Regions from separate parts of the Fenollaria sp. C0166D3 genome, predicted to be linked through region 2. Evidence: riboswitches for the same ligand, from Rfam matches in the RefSeq annotation. Region 2 holds a riboswitch; each other region holds the start of a gene.
What was found. A riboswitch is a leader RNA that binds a small molecule or an ion and turns the genes downstream of it on or off. The one in region 2 is predicted to bind cobalamin.
Positions count from the first base shown of each region.

Region 1: linked by a shared signal. The riboswitch ahead of AC1EJ0_RS03700 (energy-coupling factor ABC transporter permease) and the one ahead of AC1EJ0_RS04630 (ABC transporter substrate-binding protein) in region 2 are both predicted to bind cobalamin.
Region 3: linked by a shared signal. The riboswitch ahead of AC1EJ0_RS03140 (sirohydrochlorin cobaltochelatase) and the one ahead of AC1EJ0_RS04630 (ABC transporter substrate-binding protein) in region 2 are both predicted to bind cobalamin.

Region 1 covers NZ_JBWPVU010000004.1:41,569-45,818, forward strand. The annotation lists gene AC1EJ0_RS03690 (CbiQ family ECF transporter T component) at 1-486, opposite strand, end outside; gene AC1EJ0_RS03695 (energy-coupling factor ABC transporter substrate-binding protein) at 502-792, opposite strand; gene AC1EJ0_RS03700 (energy-coupling factor ABC transporter permease) at 779-1,489, opposite strand; cobalamin riboswitch at 1,572-1,739, opposite strand; gene AC1EJ0_RS03705 (hypothetical protein) at 1,866-2,234, opposite strand; gene AC1EJ0_RS03710 (hypothetical protein) at 2,374-3,714, opposite strand; gene AC1EJ0_RS03715 (ArsR/SmtB family transcription factor) at 3,887-4,231, opposite strand; gene rsmA (16S rRNA (adenine(1518)-N(6)/adenine(1519)-N(6))-dimethyltransferase RsmA) at 4,221-4,250, opposite strand, start outside.
Region 2 covers NZ_JBWPVU010000005.1:38,144-42,393, reverse strand. The annotation lists gene AC1EJ0_RS04635 (ABC transporter permease) at 1-215, opposite strand, end outside; gene AC1EJ0_RS04630 (ABC transporter substrate-binding protein) at 249-1,793, opposite strand; adenosylcobalamin (AdoCbl) riboswitch at 1,843-1,962, opposite strand; gene hydF ([FeFe] hydrogenase H-cluster maturation GTPase HydF) at 2,618-3,736, opposite strand; gene hydG ([FeFe] hydrogenase H-cluster radical SAM maturase HydG) at 3,733-4,250, opposite strand, start outside.
Region 3 covers NZ_JBWPVU010000003.1:146,666-150,915, reverse strand. The annotation lists gene AC1EJ0_RS03155 (hypothetical protein) at 1-165, shown strand, start outside; gene AC1EJ0_RS03150 (cobyric acid synthase) at 166-1,005, shown strand; gene cbiB (adenosylcobinamide-phosphate synthase CbiB) at 986-1,945, shown strand; cobalamin riboswitch at 2,136-2,309, shown strand; gene AC1EJ0_RS03140 (sirohydrochlorin cobaltochelatase) at 2,466-3,842, shown strand; gene AC1EJ0_RS03135 (pyridoxal phosphate-dependent aminotransferase) at 3,846-4,250, shown strand, end outside.

The DNA.
Region 1 (4,250 bases), on a different contig from region 2:
GATGAAGCGATAAATCAGCATAAACAGCTCTATAAAGACATTTGGTAGATGCATGGCCTTAAAAACTTTTATGATGTCGACCATGGGTGTCGTTACACTTAGGAAGATGACCGAAGAGGTCGCCGCAAGAGATCTCATGAAAACTCTGAGAAATAGCATCTCTTGCCCCTCAATCACTCCAAAGTAGCCGCCAAAAATCTTTATCGAGTAGGAAAAATGATTTTCCTTTGAAAAACCTATAACCAAAAATATCGTTCCTAATAAAATAAATATAAGCGGAACTTTGATAAATGATATGACGTTTCTCAATTTAAACTTTGCACATGTGAGCTCCAAAATTATTATTAATAAAAATATGGATAAATTTACGTATATATTGTCTAGTCCTATGGCCAAAACAAGCATAAGTAAGGTGAATAAAAATTTGTATCCCGCCTTAACATGCCTTAAGCCGTTCGTATAGGCAAACTGATCAATGAGTAGCAATCTTTTTTAGCTCCTTTATTTGCTTTCTTTTTTGCTTGCAGCGCCCTTCCAGCTGCCAATGATGTAGCCTATAGCTCCAGCACCGATAGCTGCTTGAAGGCCAAATAACAAGGATTCAACTTCGCCCGATGGTGGTTCCCAAAGGGATTCAAACCATGGTTCATAGTCTGGGTTTAAGGCTTCAATTTGTTCGCTTGCTGCGTCATCAGATCCACCATATTCCCCTTGAACAAAGATTAATGGCGTAACAACTAATAAAATCGCTAGGATAATTAATATCCAGTTAGTCTTTTTAGATTCCTTCATTTTTAAGTACCCCCTCACCTTTGTATCTAACCATAAGGTTAACAACTACAACAGTTAATAAGCCTTCAACTATAGCTATAGGTACTTGAGTAACAGCAAATATCGATAAGAACTTGCCTAGAGCCGCACCAAAGCCTATGCCTTCGTGATAAACTATAGCAAGTTGAGTCGCAGTGATAACGTAAGTGAATAAGTCACCAAGTGTTGCTGCTAAAAATACTGCCACGCTTCTGTTTTTGTTTTTTAGTAATTGATAGATGGCAAAAGCTAAGAAAGGTCCAGCTATGGCCATAGAGAAAGTATTAGCACCTAAAGTAGTTAGACCACCGTGAGCTAATAACAATGCTTGGAATAGTAAAACAATTAAACCTAAAACAGATGTTTGAAGTGGTCCAAATAGTATAGCACCTAGACCAGTACCTGTTGGGTGTGAGCAACTACCTACTACTGAAGGGATCTTCATAGCAGATAATACGAAGATAAAGCCACCTGCAAGTGCAAGTAGAACCTTCTTTTCGTTTGAATCAGAGCCTTTTGCAATTTTTCTAATACCAAGTATGATAAATGGTAGTGATATTAGTCCCCAGATTATGCACCACTCTTTAGGAAGGTAACCTTCCATGATGTGCATTGCGTAAGCGTCTGCGGATAATAAAATTAGCGAAAGACCCATGAGAATGAAATTTTTCTTCCTCATAAATTATTCCTCCTTTTATTTTCCTACGCAAAGACTCCTTTTAAAAATCAGATTGATTTAGAAAAGAACCTCTCTTTGCCGAAGGTATTTCTTGATAAAGTAAGGTTTTCCGGCTAGCGCTTTAAGCCCTTGTAAACGCCTTCCCATTATTAAACGAATAACAGTGACTTAAGTGTTTACTCAGTATGCGCCAACGGCAGCGGCGACTGCGTTTTTTAAACTTCCCTTAAACAGTATCAATATGATTATATCACTACAGATTGTAAAATGCAAGGCAATAAGCACATATAAAATAATATAAATAAGTATAGTAGATGGACTTTTATAAAAAAGAAAGAGTGGCATCGAGCTACCCCTTCTTCGTACGAATCCTTATTTACTTGTTTCTTTTAACTTCTCCAGCGTATGTTACTAAGGTATCCTTAGTTCCGTCTGAATAGTTAACTACTGATGTTCTTAGAACTTTAATCATACCAGAGTAATTATCATCTTCATAATAGTATGTGTTATTGAACTTAGCTCCAAAAGGAACCGCTAAGCTCGCTACTACAGATTTTGTTTCACCGCCTGGCAAAGACTTATTAAATTGATAATTAAGTCCTCTCTTTTGATTAGCTATAGAGTTAACTAGGACATCATAGTTGGCACCGTCGTGGTGATGCTTCATGCTTGCTGCATTAGCTGGGCTAATAGCTGCGCTTAGTAGAAGCAATACAGTCATGACAATGGCTAGTGACTTCTTCATACTTCCACCTCCCTTTGTGTAGACAGTAATTACTATCTTTACTATAGTATATCAGATATATAGTAAAGAAAGAGTAACAAAAGAGTAACAATTTGTGAGAGATGAAAAAAGGAGAGCTAATTGCCCTCCTTTGATTAAACTAATTAAATTCTTTTGTAATGGCTACACTATGATAAGACTCGCCGCGATCACTTACTGACCAAACACCTACATAAGAAACTTTGGAAGCATTGTCTCTATATATTACTTGATATTCTGTATCGTCAAGGTCAGTCAAATTTATTTTAAAAATCTTTTTACCTACATTATTAGCATTAAAATTAAATTGCTTAATAAACTTAAGCTCTTCATCAACATAATATTTACAAGTTTTTTCTTCTAAGCCATATTGATTACTTGATAAATTATATGCCTTATCATAAAACGCCCTATTATATAGAGCTTGTCCATCGCATCTAACGAAGTCATTGCTTATAGAAAGAGCTCTGTCAAAATAATTTCTCGCTTTTGCATCTAATTTTTTATATGAATCTTCTGTATAAGACCTGCTAAGTTCAACATCTACGCCAAGATTGTTTCCAGCGTAAGTGTCATCTCCATTTACAGGTAGCTCCCTAAATAGTGACAATACTAGACTTGCTCCTTGATCGTATATAAACTCATATCTTGTACGCTCATGTGAACCAGTGTTTTCTATACTCTTTTTGATTTCTTTGTAATCAGAAGCTAAGTCAAATCCAAGCGTTTTAGAGTGCTCCCAAGCCTTGCTACTTAATCCGTGGAAGTAATTAGCATAGTCATGAAGCTCGTCCCAACCAAGTGCTAGCTGCATCGCTTCTTTACAAAGCTTAGCATCATCTTTAATAAGGGCTTCACGGTACTTAATAATACCGGCTAATTCATCTTCATCACTAATCTTGCTATCTTTATTATCTTTATTATCTTTATTATCTTTGTTTTCTTTATTTGCTTCATTGTTTTTTACTTCACCATTGCTATTTAAAATTATGGTTTCAGTTTTGGCATCATAGTCAACGCCAAGACCTATTAAAGAAGCTAAGTCCCTAAGCTGAATGTAGTTATACCTATCTATAACGGCTGTTTTAAGTTCTTTTTCTTCACCATTAACAAGGATTTTCTTTGACTCGACAAATGCTTTTGCCTTTGCATTTTTAATAGCTACTAAATCTCCTTCCAATTTAGTGTAGCTATTGTCAAGATATATCATTACGAGCTCTTTCTCTTTGTCGTATCCTACACTGAATTGACAGTTTTTTCCATTTAACAGAGCCGCTACATCTCTTAGTTTTAGGTAGTTATAACGCTCTACAGTATATGAGCCAACCATAACTTCTTCACCATCAAGAATAATCTTTTTAGTGTTTTTAGTCGCATCAACAGTCTTAGGCTTAGCAAATGTGCTTGGCATAAATGTTATTAGCATGAGCATTGCTAATAGTAATGAAATTTTCTTCTTCATAATAAGTCCTCCTCTTGTTTATTGTGATAAATCAATTATAAAACAATTCACTATATAATTCAAGAGATTATTTAATTTTTAAGTATAAATAAGTCATAATTGTCTACAAAAGATAAATTATATCTTTATAAATAAAAAAAATCTGCCACCATTTCAGTGACAGAAAATATATCTATTGAACTTTTTCTTTTGCGTGCTCCAAGCCTTGTTTATACAGCATCAAAACGTGTTCGTCATCAAGTGAGTATATCAGTGCCTTGCCATCTCTCTCGTACTTAACTAGGCCAAGGTTTCTTAATATCCTTAAGTGGTGACTAACAAGTGGCTGTGTCATGTTTAGCGCGTATGAAAGGTCTGTAACGCACATCTCGCTTAAGCTTAGCGCGTGTATTATTTGTATTCTTGAAGGCTCGCTAAGCGCTTTCATAATGTCTGCAAGTTTCTCAACTATCTTATAGTCGATGACATCGTTTTTTATTGCGTCTAAGTCTTCTTGACTTAATTCTCTATTTTCCATAATCTCCCTCCAAGTCTCT
Region 2 (4,250 bases):
ATGTAGCTCTTGCCCCAATCGCCTTTGATAAAATCACTTATCCACTCAAAATACTGCATGCCAAGTGATTTATCAAGGCCGAATTCTTTTTTCAAATAGCTAATATTTTCTTCAGTCGCAGGAAGGTTTCTTTCGCTAAGCGCCATCATAACTGGATCGCCGCTCATAAGCCTAACGATGCCAAAGGCGATTAGAGAGCCTACTATGAATATCAAAAGCCATTTGCAAAAAAAGTTTATGACTTTCATTTATCTAACTGTTAGTGTTGGATTTGTTACAAAATAGTCTCCGTTCCAGATTTCATAATTCTTAATATTATCAGAAAGCATTACAAACCAGTGCGGATCAACTGTATATAGTATTGGAAGATCTTCATAGATCTTTGCTTGAATTTCTTTTGAAAGCTCGTCTCTCTTAACAATATCAGCTGTTACGCCAAGTTCGTCGATTAATTTATCAACTTCAGCATTAGCATAGTAGCTGTGGTTCTTAACAGCGTCTGTCTTAAAGTGTTGAGCGAAGAAATAGTGTGGGTTGCCGCTTGCTGTTGGGTTTTGAGCGTATAATAAGATATCGTGATTACCCTTAGCAGCTTCTTCGTCGATGCTGTCAGCTAGTGAAACGCTTGCTTCTATACCCACTTGTTCTAGATCAGATACAAGTACTTGACCAATAACTGGTAGATCTGGTTTAGCTGAGTATGTTAATATAGTAAGCTTAACAGGATTTCCGTTTTTGTCCATAAGCTTGTCGCCTTGATAAGTGTAGCCAGCAGCTGCAAATTCTTCTTTAGCCTTGTCTACATCAAAAGTTAATTTTTGATCGCCATTGAAGCTGAAGTTCTTGGCAAATAGTCCTGTAGGCATGTCTCCTCCGCCAAGTGCATCGATAATCTCTTGTCTATTAACAAGAAGGTCAAGCGCCTTTCTGAAGTGAAGGTCGTTTAAATGATCTCTCTTAAGATTTAAGAAGCAGTAGTATTGGTATCCAGCATTGTAATCAAGCGCTTTGAAGCCCTTGTCCTTTAAACCGACAGCCACATCGTTTGTAAGGCCGAAAGCTAGGTCCACTTCACCGCTTTCATAAGCAAGCTTAAGCGCATTTCCGTCCTTGAAAGCCTTGATAATAACAGTTTCAGGTCTATTTTCAAAACCATCGTAATATTCGTTTCTCTCTAAAACTACTTCAGCTCCTGGTTTAAGCTCTTTAATCTTGTAAGCGCCTGTGAAGATGTATTTGTCGCCATCTTTCTTGAACATAACGTTAGTCCACTCAGCGAAAATTGATTCAAGATTAACTGTAGGTAGCTCAGTAAGTATCTCTACTTTGTAGTCTTCTACTGGAGTGAAAACGATCTTACCAGCAGAAGCGCGAGCAAATTCATTGTTTTCCATGATCATGTTCATTGCTTCACAAAATGCCTTAGCATCAACTGGGCTGCCATCAGCAAACTTAACGCCTTCGTTTAATTCAGCAGTAAAGTGAGTCTCGTCTTTAGCCTCGATTGATTTAACAAATCTTGATTTTAAAGTACCATCAGCTTGAAGAGTGTAAACGTACTCGCTGATGCCGTGGTTTGTGATGCTCCAACCGTTTGCTCCATCAAGTGGGTCATCACTTGTAATAACCCAAGTTTGACCAACAGTTATCTCTTTAACATCAGACTTTTCAGTAGTTTCTGTTTTTTCGCCAGAGGCAGTCTTTTCGTTCTTGTCTGCGCCTGTGTCGTTAGTTTTGCAGCCAAATGTGAATAATAATGATAAGATGACTGCCAAGAAAATAATTTTTTTCATAAAATCTTTCTCCTTTAATATACTATAGTATAGAATTAACTGTGCTAAAAAAACTAGCCTTGCTCTGAACCGGAGCAAAACTAAAGTACAAGTATCGGACTTATGCTAATCGCAAATACCGTAGCGGCACTGTGTAGGACTCTAACCTACTTCCTTGTTATATTCTATCCGCACTTATTATACTACATTTCACGCATTTAGTCAATTAAAATGTATTTGTATAAATAAAAATAGATACATATAGGGTATCTATCTTGACAATTTCACATCGAAAAGTGTTTTCCTTCGCTTGCTAGTCTACGAAAACTGATAATTTCTAAGCTTGCACATCGAAAAGATTGTTCCACGCAGCTTAGTGGGGCAAATTGACAATTGCACATCGAAAAGTGTTTTCCTTCGCTTGCTACGTCTACATAAATTGTTAATTTCTAAGCTTGCTCACCTGTGGTCTCATATCCGTTCGCTTCGCTCAACTAAATGAGCCCACGGGCGGCTCACTGCGCTAAGAAATTAATGCAATTTATTCCGAAGGCTGCGCTCGTGAAAATCACTTTTCTCACTAAATAGTATCGATAAAAAATGGATACAAAATTAATTGTATCCACAGAAGTATTTATTAATTTATAAAAGAACTGTTTTTTACTACGGATGAATCAACTAAGACTTAAGCTTAAAATTTTAATTTTAAGTTTAAGTCATTCTTCAAGCAAAATCGATGGATGAGGCGAAGTGGAGCTTTGAGGCAAGCGGAGCGTACACGCGAGTACTCGAGCATTGCCGAAAAGCGAACAAGCCTCAGGCGCGATTTTGATAAGAATTTTGGTCTAATGCGAAATCCTATCTAATATATTTTGCAAATAGGCTATCGTAACCCCATAATTCGTCATCGCAATACCCTTCTCTTTCGCTTGACGCACCCTACTCATTAAATGCGCCCTGTTAAACATACAACTCCCACAATGAATAATAATATCATAGCCACCTATATCATCAAAGTCATCGGCTCTTGTAAATGTAAATTTCAAACCATCGCCGAAGCGTTTCTTAAGCATGGCGGGTATCTTGACTGTGCCTATGTCCTCATTTAGCGGCGGATGCGTACAAGCCTCGGCTATTAAAATCTTCTCGTCGCCTTTAAAAGTATCGAATTTCTTTGCGGACTCGATAAAGTAATCTATATCGCCCTTCATTTTCGAAAAAAGTACTGAGAACGAAGTGACTTTTGTAGTCTTTCCAAAAATCTCGTAAACCTTCTTAAAAACTCTTGAGTCGCAGATCACAAGGTCGATGTCAGTAAATCTATCTCTCACTTCTTCAAGCCTTTCGTCACCCACGACTATGCTTGTCATGCCCTTGTCAAGCGCTTCTCTTATCGCTTCGACTTGCGCTTTGATCAGTCTACCCTTTGGCGCTGCTGCATCTTGCGGCATAACCATAACTATGGTCGCACCACTATCAACAAGGCCAGCTAATAATGATTCTTCCTTTACTTCTAAAACTTTTTTAAGCGCTGAAAATATTTCTTCGCGTGATGAGTCATCTCTATAAACGATTGCATCTTCATTATCATAGCTCACGTCTCTATCGATTGCCATAATAACTTTGATGACAGGCTTATTGTATTTTTTTAGCTCTGATAAAATAGCCTCATCACCATTATCAAGGGTATATATAAAGGCGTCGGCCTTGTTAAATTCGGTGTGCGTCTTTTTTAGCCTCTCAGCTGAAAGAGCTGTGTCGTCGTCAAAGCCTGCCGTATCAATAAAAACGACTGGTCCAAGTCCCGGCACTTCGATGGATTTACGAACCGCATCTGTTGTCGTACCGCGCTCTTCCGAGACTATCGCCGCGTCTGAACCCATTATGGAGTTAAAAAGCGTTGACTTGCCTGCGTTTACTCTGCCTGCGATGACAACGTGCTTTTGTAATGAACGCGCCATCATAGTCTGAAGTCTCTCTCGCCTTCTTCGATTTTCTTAAGATTTGCTCTAACTAGCTCTTTGATGTCGTCACGCGAAATATTTTCTATCTCTTTTTCAATAAGCGCTTCGCCCTTCTTCCTTGTTTCAGGCGATGCGTAATCCATAAGATATTCTTTAAGTGTCATAAGTGCGTTTGGTTGACAGATATTGCCTATTTGTCCAGCTTTAACAAGGCTCATAAATCTATCGCCAGTTCTGCCTGCTCTGTAGCAAGCTGTGCAGAATGATGGTATGTGGCCTGTATTCATTAACCATGAAACGACCTCGTCAAGCGTTCTTTGGTCTGATGTGAAGAACTGCTCTGTATCAGCTGCTGCAGCGACTTCCTCTGTAGCGTAGCCGCCAACTGATGTCTTCGAGCCGCCACTGATTTGACTGATACCGAAGTCTATGACCTTAGCTCTTGTCTCGATTGACTCTCTTGTCGATATAATCATGCCTGTATATGGCACAGAAACTCTGATGCAGGCAACTA
Region 3 (4,250 bases), on a different contig from region 2:
TACAAGCAAAATGCATTTTTCATTATAGCGTCTAAAATATTTGGCGTGTCAATACTAATTAAGTCTATAAGCGAAGAAGTGGCTAAATATAGAGAGTGGAAGAAGAATTTAATTGCAATAGAAACTGATTTAGGCACTATCGAATACAATGATGAGGAATTTTAAATGGCAAAGATAATGATATATGGAACGACATCGTCTGCAGGCAAGTCGACGATAGCGACTGCTATGTGCCGCTACTACAGAGACAAGGGCTACAAGGTATGTCCGTTTAAATCACAAAACATGTCGAGAAACTCATTTAAGCTACAAGACGGAAAGCTGATTAGTAACGCACAAGCAATACAAGCCTACGCTGCTGGCATAGAGGCGGACGAGTACATGAACCCGATACTTCTAGTGCCATCGTCAGATACAGGTAGCGACGTCTATGTGCTTGGCAAATTATATAAGCACATGAATACAAAGGAGTACTACTCGATTAAGAAAGAACTAAAAGCTAAGGTTAAAGAAGTTTTTGAAGAGCTTGAAAAAAAATATGATGTCATGATTATAGAAGGAGCCGGCTCACCAGCTGAGATAAATTTACTTGAGGATGATTTCGTTAATACTGGCATGGCTGAACTTGCTGATAGTAACGCAATTATAGTCGCAGATATAGATAAGGGCGGCGTCTTTGCTTCAATCTACGGCACATACATGATACTTGACGAAAAAGATAGATCAAGAATAAAGGGCTACATCATCAACAAGTTTAGGGGCGATGCGAGCCTACTTGATGAAGGCATAAAAAAACTTCACGAGCTAACAGGTCTTGACTGTCTTGGCATAGTGCCATATACAAAGCTTGAGATAGCGGACGAGGACTCGCTTCACGATTATGAAAAGGCCGTCAACGCTCACATGGCAGAGCACGACGCGATGAATAATGAGATCGATAGACTAGCTGATGTCTTCGCAAAATCCATCGATATAGATAAGTTAAATGCAATACTTGGCTTATAAACTCATCGCCATACTAATAGGTGTGGCGCTTGATTTGATCTTAGGGGACCCATATAACTTTTTTCATCCAGTTAAAGTCATGGGTAATGTCATTAGCTTTGAAGAAAAATTAATTCGAAGGACAGGGGCAAGAGGCGGCTTTTTGAAAGTACTTGGCTTAGTAGCAGTACTCTTCAACATGAGCCTTGCCTTTTTATTCGGATACTTGGCAATAATATTATTTAAGATCAATAAATATTTGTATCTAATCTACACTTCATACATGGTCTACGTCTGCCTAGCCGCACGCTCACTTCACTTCGAGGCAGATATGGTCGTAAAAGAGCTAGGCCATTCGCTAGAGAGAGGCCGTAAGAGGCTCTCCTACATAGTTGGCCGTGACACAAGCGAATTAAGTGAAGAAGAGATACTTAAAGCGACTATTGAAACAGTCGCTGAAAATACTTCAGATGGCGTTATCGCGCCGCTTATCTATATCGCGATATATACACCACTTGGACTGGTTTATAAATTCATTAATACCATGGACTCGATGTGGGGCTACAAGAATGAAAAATATGGTGATCTTGGTTTTTTCGCAGCAAAGATAGATGACCTGGTCAATCTAGTGCCAGCAAGATTAAGCGCGATTCTAATACTAATCACGAACATCTTTAATAAAAACATTGCCTACGCGTGTCGAACGTTTTTTAAGTATAGATATGCACACGCAAGTCCAAATAGCGCCTTCCTTGAAGCTCCTATAGCGGGCCTCTTAAAAATTCGTTTAGGCGGACCACATAAATATTTTTCTAAGATAGTCGATAAACCATATATTGGCGACTTAGATGGCGAAGTGAATACAAATGGCGTCTACTTCACCATAAGGGCGATGTATAAGGCACTAGCCTTATTAGTCATAGTAATCGCAGCTATATATTTAAAATTAATATTAAAATAAAAAAATGCACTTATGTCAAAACAATCGTTTTACATCTGTGCATTTTTTTGTAAGCTAAATTTTTAGGAAATTATTTTTTGAAAAGTATGTTGATATTATATAGCACTCAAATGCCTTTGTCCGTGTTTTGAATCACGAAAAAGAAAATTAATAAATATTTTTTAATTCACTTGAAAAATATTTACATATATGATATCATATAGATGTAATTTTTGAATGTTTGATAAGGGAACTTGGTGTAAGTCCAAGACAGCCCCCGCTACTGTAAATAGTGACGAGTCTAAGTATGCCACTGGGAAACTGGGAAGGTTTAGACAAGGTTGAGCTATAAGTCAGGATATCTTAAGAACGTTCGTATAAAGTTACTTCTTCGGTGGGAAGGAAAAACTTACTCAATATGTATGTTTTATATCCTTGAAACCCCTATTCAAGGATTTTTTTATTCCAAAAACCGGCGAGAGAAAAGGGCGCGCTTCTCCTATTTTTCCTTTTCTCTCGAGTACATATTATGGAGGGTCATATGAAAAAGGCAATATTATTAAGTTTCTTTGGCACAACAAGGCTTAGGGAACACGAAAGAGTTATTGACAAATTTGTTAATGGCTTTAAAAATGAATTTAAGGACTGCGATGTAAAAGTATGCTTCACTTCAAGGATAGTTAAGAGGATACTTGAAAAGAAGGGCATGTCTTTTGATGATGAGTGCGAAGCTATTAAGAAGCTTAAAGAGGCTGGATACAAGGACATAAGAGTCGTTTCGACAAACATCATTCCAGGAAAAGAGTATAAGAAGCTTAAAGATGTTTCTAACAGGCTTACTACTCCATTTATCAGCAATAGCAAGGATATAGCTAAGCTTATTGATGGCATGACAGCCCAAAAATTAAATGAAGGCGAAGAATTTATCTATGTTGGTCATGGCACTTATCATGTTGCCGATAGGATATATGAAGACATTGACGAAGCATTCAGAGCGCACAATGATAAGTATCACATGATGAGCATTGAGGGCGAGCTTGATCTTGAAAGCGTAATTAAAAATTTAGCTAAAGATACAAAAACTTTATATCTAAGGCCATTCATGTTAGTTTCAGGCGTTCACATGCTTGAAGATATTGCTCCTGACGATGAAGACTCAATCAAGACAAGACTAGAAAAGCTTGGTTATGAAGTAAAACTTATTGATAAAGGTCTTGGCGAAGAGGAGTATATATTAAATGACTGTATAGAAAAAGTTAAGGCGATGGAAGAGCCGCTACTAAACATAGTTGGCGTAGGACCTGGCGATGAAGACTTATTAACTGTCAAGGCTATACTTACTTTAAAGAATACCAATGCTGTCTTTGTTCTTGATAACAGAGGCCGTAATCTTGCTCTTGACACAGTTATGAGCTACATTGGTGACAAGCCAATCATCAAGATGCCTTTTGATATGAAAAGTGCTAACGAAGCTTTATATAATGATTTAAAAGTTAAACTAGAAGAGGCTTTAGCTGAGTATAGAGACGTAAGTTTCGTAACTATAGGCGATGCGGCAGTTTTTTCGACACCTATGAATCTAACAAAGATACTTGATAAGAAGATAAATATAAATTTAGTAAATGGCATGCCATCCTTTGTTGCACTGACTGCCATGAACCTTGAGCCGCTTATTGAAAAGGGCGAGAGCCTTGTGATAAGCGACAATACAGAGCTTGTTGAAGCGGCAAAACCAGACAGAGCTGTTATACTTAAGGGAACACTTAATAAAGAAGCCGTTTTAAAGCTTAAAGATACTTACGAAGCAGAATATTTTAAGAGAATATCGATGCCAAACGAAATGTATCTAACAGATGAGGAAGAAATACGCAAGGATAACGACTATATCTCGTTATTTTACTTAAAGAAAAGGAAGTAAATTATGCACGGAGCCAATTTTTATGATTATGACAAAAAACTCATAGATTTCAGCTCTAACATTAACGTATTTAATATGAACGAAAGACTTTTCTCCTTTATCAGAGATGACTTTGACCATGTTAATGTTTATCCCGACATTAAGGCAAGAGAAGCGATAGATAATGTAGCCACTTACTTGGCTTGTGATGCGTCTAATATTATCCTGGGCAATGGGTCTATAGAGATAATTGACAAGGCGATACACAGGGCAGGTCGAGTGGTTATTTTTGACCCATCGTTCTATGAGTACGAGCTTAGAGCTAGTGTTTACAAAAAAGAATTGATTAGAATAAATTATAAGGATTTTAAAATTGATTTTGACGAATTAAACGTCTTGAAGAAGGGCGACCTACTAATCCTCACTAAC